DNA from 2 places in the Pseudoalteromonas sp. NCIMB 1079 genome. Region 2 is predicted to be linked to the other one. Evidence: predicted binding sites of a transcription regulator. Region 2 holds the regulator's gene; the other holds the start of a gene.

Region 1 (7,361 bases), on a different contig from region 2:
ACCTTACTTTAGAATGGCAACGCCTGAGCTTGAGCTGTCTAAGTTGCCGCTTGGATCGCGTCCTGCAAAACGTAATCCTAATGGTGGTGTTGAAAGCCTGCGTGCTATTCCATGGATTTTTGCGTGGAGCCAAAACCGTTTAATGCTTCCTGCATGGTTAGGTGCGTTAACTGGCTTAAAAGCTGCGCTTAATAAGTACGGCGCAGAAACCCTAAACGAAATGAGCCTACAGTGGCCATTCTTTAGATCGCGCCTAGAAATGCTAGAAATGGTATTTAGTAAAGCCGATTGCTGGTTGAGTGAGCATTACGATAATGCGCTGGTGGAAGATATGTACAAACCATTGGGTGTAACACTTCGTAAAGAGCTTCAAGAAGCGATTAGCTTGGTGCAATCACTTAGCCCGCAAAAAAGCCTACTCGCCGAACAACCTTGGATTAAGGAGTCGATTAGTTTACGTAATCCGTACACCGATCCACTTAACCTATTACAGGTTGAGCTTTTACGCCGTGCTCGCTCAGAGGAAAAACGAAACGAAGGTGACATTGATAATGCGTTAATGATCACGATGACAGGTATAGCTGCAGGTATGCGTAATACCGGCTAACACTTTATTTTGTTAGGTATACCTATTGGTATTAAAAGGGAGCACGCGATGTGCTCCCTTTTTTTGCGTTAAATAGTCTGGTATTTAACACCCTAACCTTTTAAACTACTTAGCCATTGAATAATTAAAAAATATTATGGCTTCAGCAACTTTTACTGTACAGCAAGATACAGCACTTACAAATTCGCACTTCACATTAAGCGTAGCGCAAACAGCGTCATTACGTAGTCAATTAAAATCACAACGTGGCATATTAAATTCTAATAATATTAAAGCGTTATGCGCGCAACTCAATGTGTCTGATGATGTATTACTACAAGGTTTAGTACCTTTAGCTTCTGAGTATGCTGTTGCGCCAGTGTCAGATTTTCATGTAGGCGCAATTGTTAAAGCACTTGATGAAAAGGGTGAGGTAAGCTTTTACTTTGGTGCAAATGTAGAGTTTGATCATCAAGCGTTGAGTTTAGTGGTTCATGCAGAGCAATCGGCTATAAATAACGCCTGGTTAAACGGTGCTAAAAAGATAGTTAAAATAGCGATTAGCGATGCACCGTGTGGGTATTGTCGCCAGTTTATGAACGAACTAGCTGATGCGAAAGAGTTTGATATTTTACTTCCTGATCAGCAATTTAAACTTGTTGAATTACTGCCGCATTCATTTGGACCTACCGATTTAGGTAACGAATTTAGCTTATTTAACCCAAAACCACAGCAAGGTAATTTTAGCGCTGAAGACCTTGATGAAACCCTTGCGCGTTTTGCACTTAATGCGTACGTGCCTTACAGCCAAAACTTTAGCGCCGTAAAAATAAGTACATTTAGTGATGGTGATTTTTACGGAAGTTACGCCGAAAATGCAGCTTACAGTCCAAGTTTATCGCCACTACAAAGTGCACTAAGTCAGTTCTTTTTAGCTGGGCTTAGCTTTAACGAAAGTACGGTGAAGGGAATAACATTGCTCGAAACAGCGGGTCGTGAAAACCAGTCGCAAGTGGCAAAAGCTGTACTTGCCAGTTTTACGCATTTACCTGCACTTAAAGTAATTAGCGCACCACTTAAATAGTGGCTTGCATACAATAAAGCACAGCCGGAGCTGTGCTTTATTAAAGCGAGTCATTCTATCGAATTAACTCACTGACTGCTATAACCTGTATTAATCAAGTAATACTTTAGCTGCTTCTAATACTACTGCTACAGATTTACGCTCAATTTCACCGTGGTCTACATTTGGTATTTCTTGGCGAGTACGGTTAACAAGTACGCCTGCTACACATGCTGCTTGTAATCCAAGGGCTGCACACATAGTAAATAATGTTGCCGATTCCATTTCGTAGTTCATCACGCCCAATTTTTGCCACTCTTCGCAGCTACCTTGTAGTGATTTAGGAACGTAACCAGAGTGCGTATCGTAACGCTCTTGCCCTGGGTAGAATGTATCGCTTGATGCAGTAATGCCAATATGAAAATCGATATTTAGGTTTTTACATGCTTGTACCATAGCTTGTGTTGCATAAAAGTCAGATACAGCAGGGTAGCTAAGTGGTGCAAAATGTTGGCTAGCTCCATCTAAACGTACAGACGCTTGGCTAATTAAAATTTCGCCTTCGTTAATGTGTGGCTGAATTGCACCGGTTGTACCAATACGTAAAAATTTACGCACGCCAAGTTGTGCTAATTCTTCTACTGCAATCGACGTAGATGGACCACCAATACCTGTAGAACATATAACCACAGAGTGGCCGTTTAATTGACCTAAATAAACATGAAACTCGCGAGTTTGAGCAAGGCAGGTTGGGTTGTCTAGGAATTGTGAAATACGTGCTGCACGATCTGGATCGCCCGGTACAATCGCAAGTTTTGCACCTTTAAGATCGTCAATACATAGTCCTAAGTGAAATACCTTTTCCATAGCTAAGCCTTTTATAATAATTTGTTGTCAATCTAGCATGATTGCTAGAAACGTTTATCAAGTACAGGACGATTGTCCGTTTTATCTTAACTCTTCCAATAAAGCCTTAATAATCTTAAGGGCTAATTTGATTTATTCACCAACTATGAATATTCACTCAAGTACTTATATACGTAGCCTTGTTGCGCTGTTGACATGTTCAAGCAGACATAATAAGTATCACTCAAGCGCGTAACTACGATTAAATGGATGATTACAGATTTTAATTAATATCAAATAAATTCAATGGCTTAAATTTTTAGTGAACACGTAAAAACTAACGTGTTTACTTATATTAAGCACTGACTTATTTAGCAAAGTGGCATTTATTTGAAGTTTAGGCATTTTTAGTGATTTTGCATAACTACTCAAAAGTAATTAGCTACGTACAGAATAAAAACCGAAGGAGTTTATTATGAGCACACAATTTGAAGCATTTAAAAACAAAGTTGAGCACTGTTTGTGCGCACCGGGTGATGGCGTATACACAGTAAATACTGCAAAAGAGCGCAAAGCCGCACTGCGTAATAAACTTTATGGACAAACTGAAAACGTTGATAATTTGTGGCGCGAGTCTTTAAACGAATTACCAAACTCACCACATAAAGCCGTTATGTTAGGTATTAGTTCAGACTGTGGCGGTGGGATATTACGCGGCGCAAACTGGGGGCCGTTGTTTGTCCGCTCAGCATTAATTGATCAGCAACCTCAGTGTCATTCGTTTGATTTAGGTGATGTACGTGTGATCCCACATTTACTTCATGACAAATACCTAAATGATGCAACCATTTCTAATTGCCAAAAAGCCTTATATGGTGATGAAGATAACGACTATTACGTAAGCCCGTTATCAATCACTGAGGATGTGTGCGACAGTTTTTACGCAACGTTTAAAGATAAAGGATTATTTGGTATTGGTGGCGATCACTCAATTAGTTACCCACTTACTAAAGCGTACTTAAAAGCAAAACGTGAGCAAGGTAAGCGCACGGCTATTATTCACTTTGACGCGCATACCGATTTACTTGTTGAGCGCTTAGGCATAGATTTATGCTTTGGCTCTTGGTGTACACATATACTAGAGTTTTTACCGGCGCCGCATCATTTAATACAATTTGGTATTCGCTCAAGTGGTAAGCCTAAAGCGCATTGGGAAAATACTTTTGGTGTTAAACAGCACTGGGCACATGAAATCATTGAACGCGGCGCAGCAGCGGTTGCTGCCGACGCTATTGCACAGTTAAAAGCCGATAACGTTGATGAAATATACGTAAGCTTTGATATTGATGCACTTGATGCTGAATTTGCATCCGCCACAGGTACGCCAGAGCATCACGGTTTAACGCCTCAGCATGCGCTTGATATTTTATCAGCCATTGCGGATGAGTTTCCTATTACGGGTGCAGATATGATGGAGATAGCGCCATTTACCGACAGCTCTTTAGTTGGCCAATCAAGCTCAGAAACTACACTTAGAGAAGGCGCTAAAATTTCAGCCTTTTTAATTAGTGCAATGAACAAGTAAGCTGTAGAAGCTATAAATACTAGCACTATCAGCGTATAAGTGTGCATCACATGACTAAAAACTAGCAGTTCATAAAGCCTCAGCTATATTTATTAAATACATATAATGAGTTAGTTGAGGCCTCGCTAGATGAAATTGTTGATCTTTTTATTGTTCATTAGCTGTATTAAAGTTGATGCAGCTGAAATTACAATAGTAACGGAAGTATTTCCGGACTTTCAGTATATTAATGAAGATAACAAACTCGTTGGCCGCTCTGTCGAAAAAGTTCATAAAGCGCTAGAAGGTACAGGTATAAACTACACTATGTTGGCGCATAGTTGGGCCATATCCTACAATGCAGCGCTACGCGATAAAAACACCTGTATATTTTCGATTGTTCGATTACCTAATAGAGAAAGTAAGTTTAACTGGGTAGGCGAACTGGAAAGCTTTGACTCTGCCATTTATGGTCTAAAATCCAGAGGTATAAAGTTAAACACTCTCAATGATGCTAAAAAATACAAAATAGCAGTACTGCGTGATAACTTTAGTCATCATTATTTGCTTGAAAGGGGCTTTAGTGAAAGCAAGCATTTATTACTCATCGATAGCCTAGATAAAATAGATAAACTCATAAGCACTCGTCACCATATACTTGATTTTGTTATCCTCAACAAAAAGCAATTTAACTATCGAGTTAAAACAGAGCCTAAGCTTGAGTTACTAGAACCATTACTTGATTTAAACACAACTCAGTCTCCGTTATTTTTTGCCTGTAATATAAATATGGATCCGGCTTTAGTTTCTCAATTAAAAGTTGCCTTTAATAAAATTTAAGCACTTTAAACTCACTGTTTTACCTCTTAAATAATTGAAAATTAATAGCTTAAATATATTTCGTAAATATAAATTGCTGCGTTTAAAAAACCGATTATAATCCAGCTGCTTTTTGTTTAAAAAAGCGCTAACTTATTGGAGCGTTAAATGGGTGATTTAATCGGGATTAGCTTATTGATCTTGATCAGTGCGTTGTTTGCTATGTCAGAAATAGCAATTGCAGCGTCGCGTAAAATAAAACTGCGGGTAATGGCAGATGAAGGAAATATAAAAGCAGCAGCGGTATTAAAGCTACAAGAAAATCCAGGGGCTTTTTTTGCCATGATCCAAATTGCACTCAACGCGATTGCGATTTTGGGTGGTATTGTGGGCGAGCAGGCTTTATCGCCTTATGTTGAAAGTGTTTTAGTGCTTTTTTATCAAGGCGCACACTTAGAAAAAATTAGCTTTTTATTCTCGTTTTTTACTATTACATCTTTGTTTATATTGTTCGCCGATTTAATGCCAAAGCGTTTAGCGATGATCATGCCAGAAGCTGTCGCTGTCAGAGTGGTTACAATAATGCGCTGGGTTACCTTTGCATTAACTCCACTGGTGATGTTTTTTAATGGGGTAACGAACTTTGTGCTGCGTTTGTTTAAAGTGCCCGCTGAGCGAGAAGACAATGTAACAACTGAGGACATTGTTGCTATGATGGAAGCAGGTGCTGCTTATGGTAGTTTGCAAAAGCAAGAGTATGAACTCATTGGCAATGTGTTTGACCTAGAAGCGCGATTTTTATCAAGCGTTATGACTCCACGCGACCAAATTGTCTATTTTGATTTAAATGAATCTAGCCATGATATTGCGACTAAAATTATTGATCATCCTCATAATCATTTTTTAGTGGTGTCAGGAAATTTAGATAAGTTGCATGGCTCTGTTGAATCTAAAGATATTTTACGACAAGTACTAAAAGGCGAAGCCGCCAATATAAACGATGATCTGATTGATAAAGATGTTTTTTACTTACCGGAAACATTAAGCCTATCAGAAGCCTTAAATGCGTTTAAAAGTGCAGCAAAGCCGTTTGCTGTTGTAGTAAACGAATATGCACTTTCGGTGGGTATTGTTACCGTTAAAGACTTAATGAAAGGGTTTATGGGGGATTTAATTACTCACCAAGGCGACGAATTAATCATAGAACGCGATAAAAATTCATGGCTTGTAGATGGTTTAACCCCAATTACCGATTTAGCAAAAGTACTTGATATAGAAGAATTTCCTGACCAGATGCTTTACGAGACTGTAGCTGGATTTTTAATTTATAACATGAAGCGTATACCTAAACGTGCGGAACATTTTACTTTTTCAGGCTTTAAGTTTGAAGTAGTTGACGTAGAAGGGATTAGGGTAGAGCAGTTGTTAGTTTCAAGGGTTATTAACCCACAGAGTGCTAATATCCTTTAAAATAAGGTGCGCTTTAGTTTTATATAAATAGCCAAGCTGTATTTGCTTGGCTTTTTTGTACTTGTTAAAATTCTTGTTCCTAAAATGAAATAATTTCAATGTGTTAGGTTGTTTTATTTTCATACAGTCTTGATTCTATTTTCATCTAATTAACATTAAATGCAACCTAAGACGTATATTGTACTGGGGAGTGTAAGTTTGTGTAAATTTCTTCTAATTAAGATTCATTATCAGCGCGTTTTAATTTAGAATGATCGTTCACTCTAAACTAAAAGGTATTTAACATGCAGCGTTCCCGCATCGCTTTATTTGTATTGTCAGCCCTCATCGGTTCTGTTGCTTTAACTGGTTGTGATCAAGCAACTGAGCAATCACAAGCTTCAGCTCCTAAAGCTGTACCAGTGGGTGTACTTACATTAAAAAGCCAAGCGCTTACTCTCAAAAAAGAACTTCCTGGTCGTATCAGCGCATTTCAAATTGCTGAAATTCGCCCACAAGTAAGTGGTATTGTTCAATCTCGTTTATTTGTTGAAGGTAATGAGGTTAAACAAGGCCAAGCACTGTATCAAATAGACCCTGCTACATTTGAAGCAGACTTAGCAGCAAGTGAAGCAAGCGTAGCGCGCGCAGAGGCAAGCATTGCCAGCTCTAAATCAAAAGCATCGCGTTATAAAGAACTTTTAAAAATTAAAGCCGTGAGCCAACAAGATTTTGATGAAGCAGATGCCGCATACAAGCAAGCTAATGCTGAATTATTAACAGCTAAAGCGCAGTTAAAATCAGCGCAAATCAATCTCGATTACAGCCACGTCTCTTCTCCTATTAGTGGTCAAATTAGTAAATCAAGCGTAACAGTGGGTGCACTTGTAAGTGCCAATCAAAGTACAGCACTTGCTACAGTAACTCAGTTAGATCCAATTTATATCGATTTAACACAATCAAGTAATGAGCTTACCCAACTTAAAAAAGCAATATCATCAGGTGCTCTAACTGTCGATTCGGCTAATCAAACT
Region 2 (7,361 bases):
AGATCTGCAGGTAAATGCCATGGCATTTTATTATCTAGACCAATTACACGGTTATTTGCCATTGCTGCAATCATTGAAATTATCATAATATACACCTAGTACTTTATTCTTAAACAAAGAAAAAGGAGCATAAGCTCCTTTTTAGTAAATTCTATTTAATTAACGCTCGTAGACAACTTCTACGTCGTAATCATCTTCATCCCAGTCATCCCAATCATCATCATTGCCCTTACCTTTAGTGGCTTTTTCATGATAGGTATCCCACTTAAATTCAACTTCTTCATCTTCCACTTGTACAAACTTCTCTTTAGGCATGCTATCAAGTAGTGTCATTATGTTGTGGATTAATGGTTGAGTGTTAAGTTTATTAATTGCTGAAATGTGATAGATATTTTCAGTTTCGCCCAGCTCTTCTGCAATCGATTCGCATAACGCTTTTGCTTCATCCTCTGGTAATAAATCTATTTTATTAAATACTAACCAGCGTGGCTTCTCAGCTAATTTAGGGCTGTATTGGTGCAGTTCGTTAATAATCGAAAACGCATTATCAACAGGGTTTGAACCATCTACCGGCATTACATCAATAATGTGTAACAACACACGACAACGCTCTAAATGTTTCAAAAAGCGAATACCTAGGCCTGCGCCATCAGATGCACCTTCAATTAGACCCGGAATATCGGCTATAACAAATGATTTATTTGCTTCAGGACGTACTACACCTAAATTAGGAATAAGCGTCGTGAATGGGTAATCAGCTACTTTTGGTCTTGCTGCAGATACACTGCGGATAAACGTAGATTTACCGGCATTTGGTAATCCAAGTAAGCCAACATCAGCTAATAATAGTAACTCTAATTTTAAGTTACGTACTTCACCTGGTGTGCCTAATGTTTTTTGACGAGGTGCTCGGTTAGTACTTGATTTAAAACGCGCATTCCCCAAGCCGTGGAAACCACCTTTTGCAACCAAAATTCGTTGACCATGTTGCGTTAAATCGCCAAGTCCCTCTTGGGTATCAACATCCATGATGCGCGTGCCTACAGGCACCATAACAAATAAGTCATCAGCTTTTCGGCCTGTACAGTTACGGCTACGACCGTTAGTACCACGTTCAGCTCTATGGAAGCGCTCAAACTGATAATCAATTAAGGTATTTAAGTTTTCATCAGCTTGTAGATAAACACTACCACCGTCTCCACCGTCACCGCCGTCTGGTCCACCATCTGGAACATATTTTTCACGACGGAAAGACACGATGCCGCTGCCACCGTCTCCAGCTTCTGCGCGAATTTCTACTTCATCTACAAACTTCATGATTACTCACTTTAGGGATTGGCTTGTTTAATAACTCTATTATATACCCAAGCCAGCACAAATGCAGGCTTGGGTATATATTAGCTGACTACAAAACAAAAAACCCCGCAAAGGCGGGGTTTTTAACTACCTTACTGATTACTCAGTTACGATAGTTACGTATTTACGGTTTAAAGGACCTTTTTGTTCAAACTGAACTTTACCATCTGCTTTTGCGAAGATAGTGTGGTCTTTACCGATACCTACGTTAGTACCAGGGTGGAAACGAGTTCCACGCTGACGAACAATGATGCTACCCGCTAGAACTGATTCGCCACCAAAACGCTTAACACCTAGGCGTTTGCTTTCTGAATCGCGACCGTTACGAGTACTACCAGCTGCTTTTTTATGTGCCATTTCTAAGTACCTCTAATTAAGCGCTAATGCTAGTGATTTTAACTTCAGTGAACCATTGACGATGGCCCATTTGCTTACGAGAATGCTTACGGCGTCTAAATTTAACAACCTTAATCTTCTCACCGCGACCATGTGAAACAACCTCAGCTGTTATCTTGCCACCGTTTACGAACGGTACACCGATCTCGATTTTCTCACCATCAGCAACTAAAAGTACTGAATCAAATTCTACTGCCGCACCAGTTTCAACGTCTAATTTTTCAAGACGAATCGTTTGACCTTCAGTCACACGATGCTGTTTACCACCACTTTGGAAAACCGCGTACATAATTAACTCCGTCTGTGCACCCTCAAATCGGCGCAACTAAAATATTCTTCGATAGGGCGCGAAGTTTACGCTAACGCGAAATAACTAGCAAGCCTATTTTGTAATTAAAATGAATAAAAAGTAGCTGCTTTGAGAGCAATTCAATATTTACCCCATTTTATATTAATTGGCCCTTTTGCCAAGCGCTTTTTAACTCTTAGCCGAAATAAATTAATGTACTCAAATATGACCCTCACAGCTCAATATCTAAGCACACCATAAACTGTATATTGATTATCAATTAATCAGTTATCTTGGCTAATTCAGTCTAAATTAAGTACTTTAATAGTGTTTTTTCAATCAATCGTCACAAAATATCGAGCTAGTGCATTTTTTGTTGTACAATCTGCGCCGTTCACACATAAAAATTGGCTCGGAGATCAATGGATATAAAAGCTATCCAGGCGTTAATCGAAAGCGATATGAATGACGTCAATCAACTTATACATGCGCAAATGCGCTCAGATGTGGCGTTAGTTAATCAGCTTGGTTTATATATAGTTAGCAGTGGCGGCAAACGCGTTCGTCCAATGCTGGCTATTTTAGCAGCCAAAGCGCTCGGTTATCAGGGTAAAGATCACATAACACTTGCAACAATTGTTGAGTTTATCCATACAGCAACGCTATTGCATGATGATGTTGTAGATGAATCAAACTTACGACGTGGCACGCCTACAGCAAATGCTGAATTTGGTAATGCTGCTAGCGTATTGGTTGGTGACTTTATTTACACTCGCTCATTTCAGCTTATGGTTGGCCTTGGAAAAATGCAGATTATGCAAGTACTTGCCGATGCAACAAACATTATTGCTGAAGGTGAAGTATTGCAGCTGATGAACTGCAATGACCCAGATACGACTGAAGCCAGCTATATGCAGGTTATTTACTCTAAAACGGCTAAATTATTTGAAGCAGCTACAGGCCTTGCTGCCATTATCACAGAGCAAGACCAAGCGACACTTGATGCACTAAACCTATACGGTATGCATTTAGGTACTGCGTTTCAACTAGTAGATGACGTACTCGATTACAATGCAGATGCTGAGCAGCTAGGTAAAAACATTGGCGATGATTTAGCTGAAGGCAAACCAACCCTTCCGCTTATTTATGCTATGCAACATGGTAGCGAGCAGCAAACACAGCTCATTCGTGATGCAATAGAGCACAGTAATGGTATGGAGCATTTAGAAGAAATTTTAACTGCACTAAAACAAACTAATGCGCTTGAGTTTACAATGCAAAAAGCAGAGCTTGAGGCCGAAAAAGCCATTGCCTGTTTAGACTTTTTAGCTGAGTCTGACTATAAGCAAGCACTTATAAGCCTTGCCCGTATTGCGGTTGACCGCGACCACTAGTTTTAACTAGTTACACAGTGTGACATTAATTCTGAGCAATAAAAAAGCCTGCAAATGCAGGCTTTTTTGTTGCTTAAAGCGGCTATTACGCCATGAAATCAACACCTTCTTTGATGTCTTTTTTCAGAGTTTCAAGCATGTCATTTTTTGCTTTTGTTTCAAATGCGCTTAGTTCGCCGTAAGAAAGAATTTTTTCTACGCCGTTTTTACCTAAACGTACTGGATGTGCAAAGTACTCTGCATCGCCATTTTCAACAGCAACGTAAGCGTAATCTACAACTTCTTCACCTTGTAGGCCTTTAACTAAAGACATACAAAAACGAGCTGCAGCAGCACCCATAGATAGCGTAGCTGAACCACCGCCGGCTTTAGCATTTACAACTTCAGTACCCGCATTTTGGATACGTGGAGTAAGTGCAGCAACTTCTTCATCAGTGAAAGAAACACCTTCAACTTGAGAAAGTAGAGGCAGAATAGTTGTGCCTGAGTGACCACCAATTACTGGTACTTTTACAGTTGCTACGTCTACGCCTTTAAGTTCAGCAACAAATGCTTCTGAACGAATAACGTCAAGCGTAGTAATACCGAATACGCGTTTAGCGTCGTAAGTACCTGCTTTTTTGAATACTTCAGCAACAATTGGAACTGTGCCGTTTACTGGGTTAGTAATAATACCTACTAACGCTTTAGGACAGCTGGCAACAATGCCTTCTGCTAAAGTTTTGATGATGCCAGCATTTACATTGAATAAATCAGCACGATCCATACCTGGTTTACGTGGCATACCCGCTGGGATAAGAACGATGTCAGAACCTTCAAGCGCTTTATTTAAATCGTCTGCGCCAAAGCCTGCAACTTTAACATCTGTTGGGATGTGAGAAAGGTCAACCGCAACACCTGGTACTACTGGTGCAACATCATAAAGTGATAATTCAGAGCCAGCTGGTAAGCCTGTTTTTAATAATAAAGACAACGCTTGGCCGATACCGCCTGCAGCACCTAATACAGCAACTTTCATTGGAATTCTCCGTAATTTGAGGTAGGAAACATTTGTGGCTCTTAAGATAATGAAATTAGCGACTAAAAACAAATTTATCCTGTCTATTTCAAGTATATTTTCGACCATAGTCGTAAACTTATGTGATTTAACGCATCAAACTGGCAAGTTAACTAAACAACTGCTGCATAATTATTCATTTTTGTGTAGAATTTGCGGCATAAATAACAAAAACGAATAAAGACTATGCAACCACAAGATAAACAAGAAGCACTGGTAAAAGCATTTAAATCACTATTAAAAGAAGAAAATTTTGGCTCTCAAGGCGAAATAGTTGATGCGTTAAAAGATCAAGGTTTTGACAATATAAGCCAAAGTAAAGTATCACGCATGTTAAGTAAATTTGGCGCTGTACGCACACGCAATGCCAAACAAGAAATGGTTTACTGCTTACCTGCTGAAATGGGTGTACCTACGGCTAAAAGCCCATTACGCCAATTAGTAATCGACATTATGCACAACGAAATGATGATCATCATTCGTACCAGCCCAGGTGCTGCTCAGCTTATTGCACGTTTATTAGATTCATTAGGTAAAGCAGATGGCGTACTAGGAACTATTGCCGGCGATGACACTATTTTTATCGCTCCTGCTAAAATATCTGAAATAGATGTAACTCTTGAACGCGTTCGCATTTTATTTGATACGGTTTAATAGCAAATTAAATTTGTTTTAAAAACCCTATTGAAGGTGCAAAGAAAGCAGAGCCCATATCGGCTTGAGTAAAATCAAGCCAGTGGTCGTAGCAATCCCCTTCCCCTAAACGACTATTAAGTACTTTTTCAAACGCGGTGCCCGTACAAGCGCATGTAATTGATAACATTCCCTGCTCATACACGTCGCCATAAGGCATGCTTTGATTTAATAGTAGCGGTTGTCCGTCTCCGTCTTTTAGCTCACTTCGCGAAGCATGGCTGGTTTCGATCGCTGGGGTAATTAGCGTGTTATCAAGACGCGTACGTCCCATTATTTGCTCTTGCTCACTCAATGATAAATGCTGCCACATAGTTAAATCATGTTTATAACGCTGAACATGAATATAACTCCCCTGATCTTCAAAGCTACCAGGGTTGCTGATTAAAGCCGTAGCGCGCTTTTTTCTTCCATGTGCGGTGTCGCCACCATAAATAAAACCGTTAAAATCACGACCATCTAAAAAGCGAAAATTCCGAATTTGCTCCACCAGCTCTACATCGGGGGCAAATAATTTTAAAATTTGCAGCGCAAATAAATGGTTAACGTCTTCACGGTCAGAGCGAATTTGCACAAATAAATCACACGGTTGTACACTCATTTGGTGATCGCTATGGGTTATATTGGGAAAGCTCTGTAATTCGCTTGGAATGTATTCAGGGAGGATATGCGGCCAGTATTGCGCACCAATAGCAACCATACAAGAGAGCATTGATTCTGAAAATTGATCGCTAAATTCTTCTTCTATAGCGCTTGCTTGTTTTAACTTTGCGCGAAGTGATTCGTCTTGACCATCAAACACATTAAAAAATAAGTGCAAACCGTGTAAGTTTGCTTCAGCACAAATCCCTGATTGCGCTTGCGCCATTGTTATTCCTTAGTTTTACAGATAAAAACACAGCGAATAACAAATTAATTACGATTCGAAAAAATTCACCGTGTGAGGTTTTATTTTTATTATAACCTGATCATTATTTTCAAATGACTGGCCATATTGTGCAGCAACTTCAATTTCTTGTTCATCAATAACAAGCGAATAAACATACGCCGAACCAATAAAGCGACGACTTATAATTGTAGCTCGCTTGCTGAATTTGTCACTTTGGTTATCTGCCACTAATTCTATTTGATGAGGGCGCACATATATAAGCCCTGCACTTACATTATACTTACTCTCAACATAAGATTCGACTAAACCAAATGGTGTTTTATATTCAGTTGCGGTTAACACTTCTGCGCTTAAGTATATGCCCTGACCCAGAAACTCTGCAACCTCCTTTGAACATGGAGCTGCAAAAAGCTGCTCAGGCGTGCCTTGTTGCTCAATTTTACCGCGATGCATAATGGCAAGTGTATCTGAAAACGCAAATGCCTCTTCTTTTGAGTGTGTAACAAACACAGCAGATACTTGAGTTGCTTTAATAATTCGACGTATATCGGCAATTAATTCAAAGCGTACTTGTGTGTCGATGTTTGAAAAGGGCTCATCAAGGAGTAATAAACTAGGTTTATAAGCTAATGCACGAGCGATAGCGACGCGTTGCTGTTGGCCACCCGATAACTGATGTGGAAACCTGTCAGCACAGCCAATTAAATGCACAAGCTTAAGCATTTCATCAACGCGTTGCTGCTTTTGAGCTTTGCTCATATTACCAAGCCCGAATGCAATATTATTTGCCACCGTTAAATGCGGAAACAACGCATAGTCTTGAAACATCATGCCGATGTTACGATGCTCAGGTGAGACAAACGATTGCTCATCACTCACTAATTTACCGTCTATAAAAATAGACCCTTGCTTGGCTTCAATTAAACCTGCAATCGCTTTTAATGTGGTTGTTTTGCCGCATCCACTCGCCCCGAGTAGGCAAACAATTTCATCTTTACCCACTGTTAAATCTAAATCGTGAATAACCTTTGTGCCGTTATAGTGATAGCTCACGCCTTGTAAAATTAAACTACTCATTTAACTACGCTGCTCCATAGAACGATTAATAAAGTACAAAGGAATAAACCCAACAATAACAATAAATAATGCAGATATTGAAGCAAGCTCTAATTGCTCATCACTCACATACTGAAATACATGAGTAGCTAAGCTTTCAAAATTAAACGGTCTGAGCAATAGCGCAGCTGGCAACTCTTTCATACATTCAATAAATACCAATAAGGCAGC

Evidence for each region. The regulator ArgR, encoded in region 2, controls arginine synthesis, uptake and breakdown. The targets are predictions, from matches to a motif close to ANTGAATANNTATTCANT.
Region 1: a site for ArgR is predicted at 2,911-2,928, ahead of ABX891_RS19045 (arginase family protein). Genes of this name have one in related genera too.

The regions. Positions count from the first base shown of each region.
Region 1 is NZ_JBEWZA010000002.1:528,074-535,434, reverse strand. It holds gene ppc (phosphoenolpyruvate carboxylase) at 1-607, shown strand, start outside; gene cdd (cytidine deaminase) at 744-1,670, shown strand; gene udp (uridine phosphorylase) at 1,761-2,516, opposite strand; gene ABX891_RS19045 (arginase family protein) at 2,971-4,080, shown strand; gene ABX891_RS19040 (transporter substrate-binding domain-containing protein) at 4,210-4,899, shown strand; gene paeA (polyamine export protein PaeA) at 5,047-6,348, shown strand; gene ABX891_RS19030 (efflux RND transporter periplasmic adaptor subunit) at 6,633-7,361, shown strand, end outside.
Region 2 is NZ_JBEWZA010000001.1:808,816-816,176, reverse strand. It holds gene folA (type 3 dihydrofolate reductase) at 1-86, opposite strand, end outside; gene cgtA (Obg family GTPase CgtA) at 160-1,317, opposite strand; gene rpmA (50S ribosomal protein L27) at 1,456-1,713, opposite strand; gene rplU (50S ribosomal protein L21) at 1,730-2,041, opposite strand; gene ispB (octaprenyl diphosphate synthase) at 2,464-3,435, shown strand; gene mdh (malate dehydrogenase) at 3,521-4,453, opposite strand; gene argR (transcriptional regulator ArgR) at 4,679-5,146, shown strand; gene ABX891_RS03765 (Dyp-type peroxidase) at 5,154-6,053, opposite strand; gene ABX891_RS03760 (ABC transporter ATP-binding protein) at 6,102-7,151, opposite strand; gene ABX891_RS03755 (ABC transporter permease) at 7,152-7,361, opposite strand, start outside.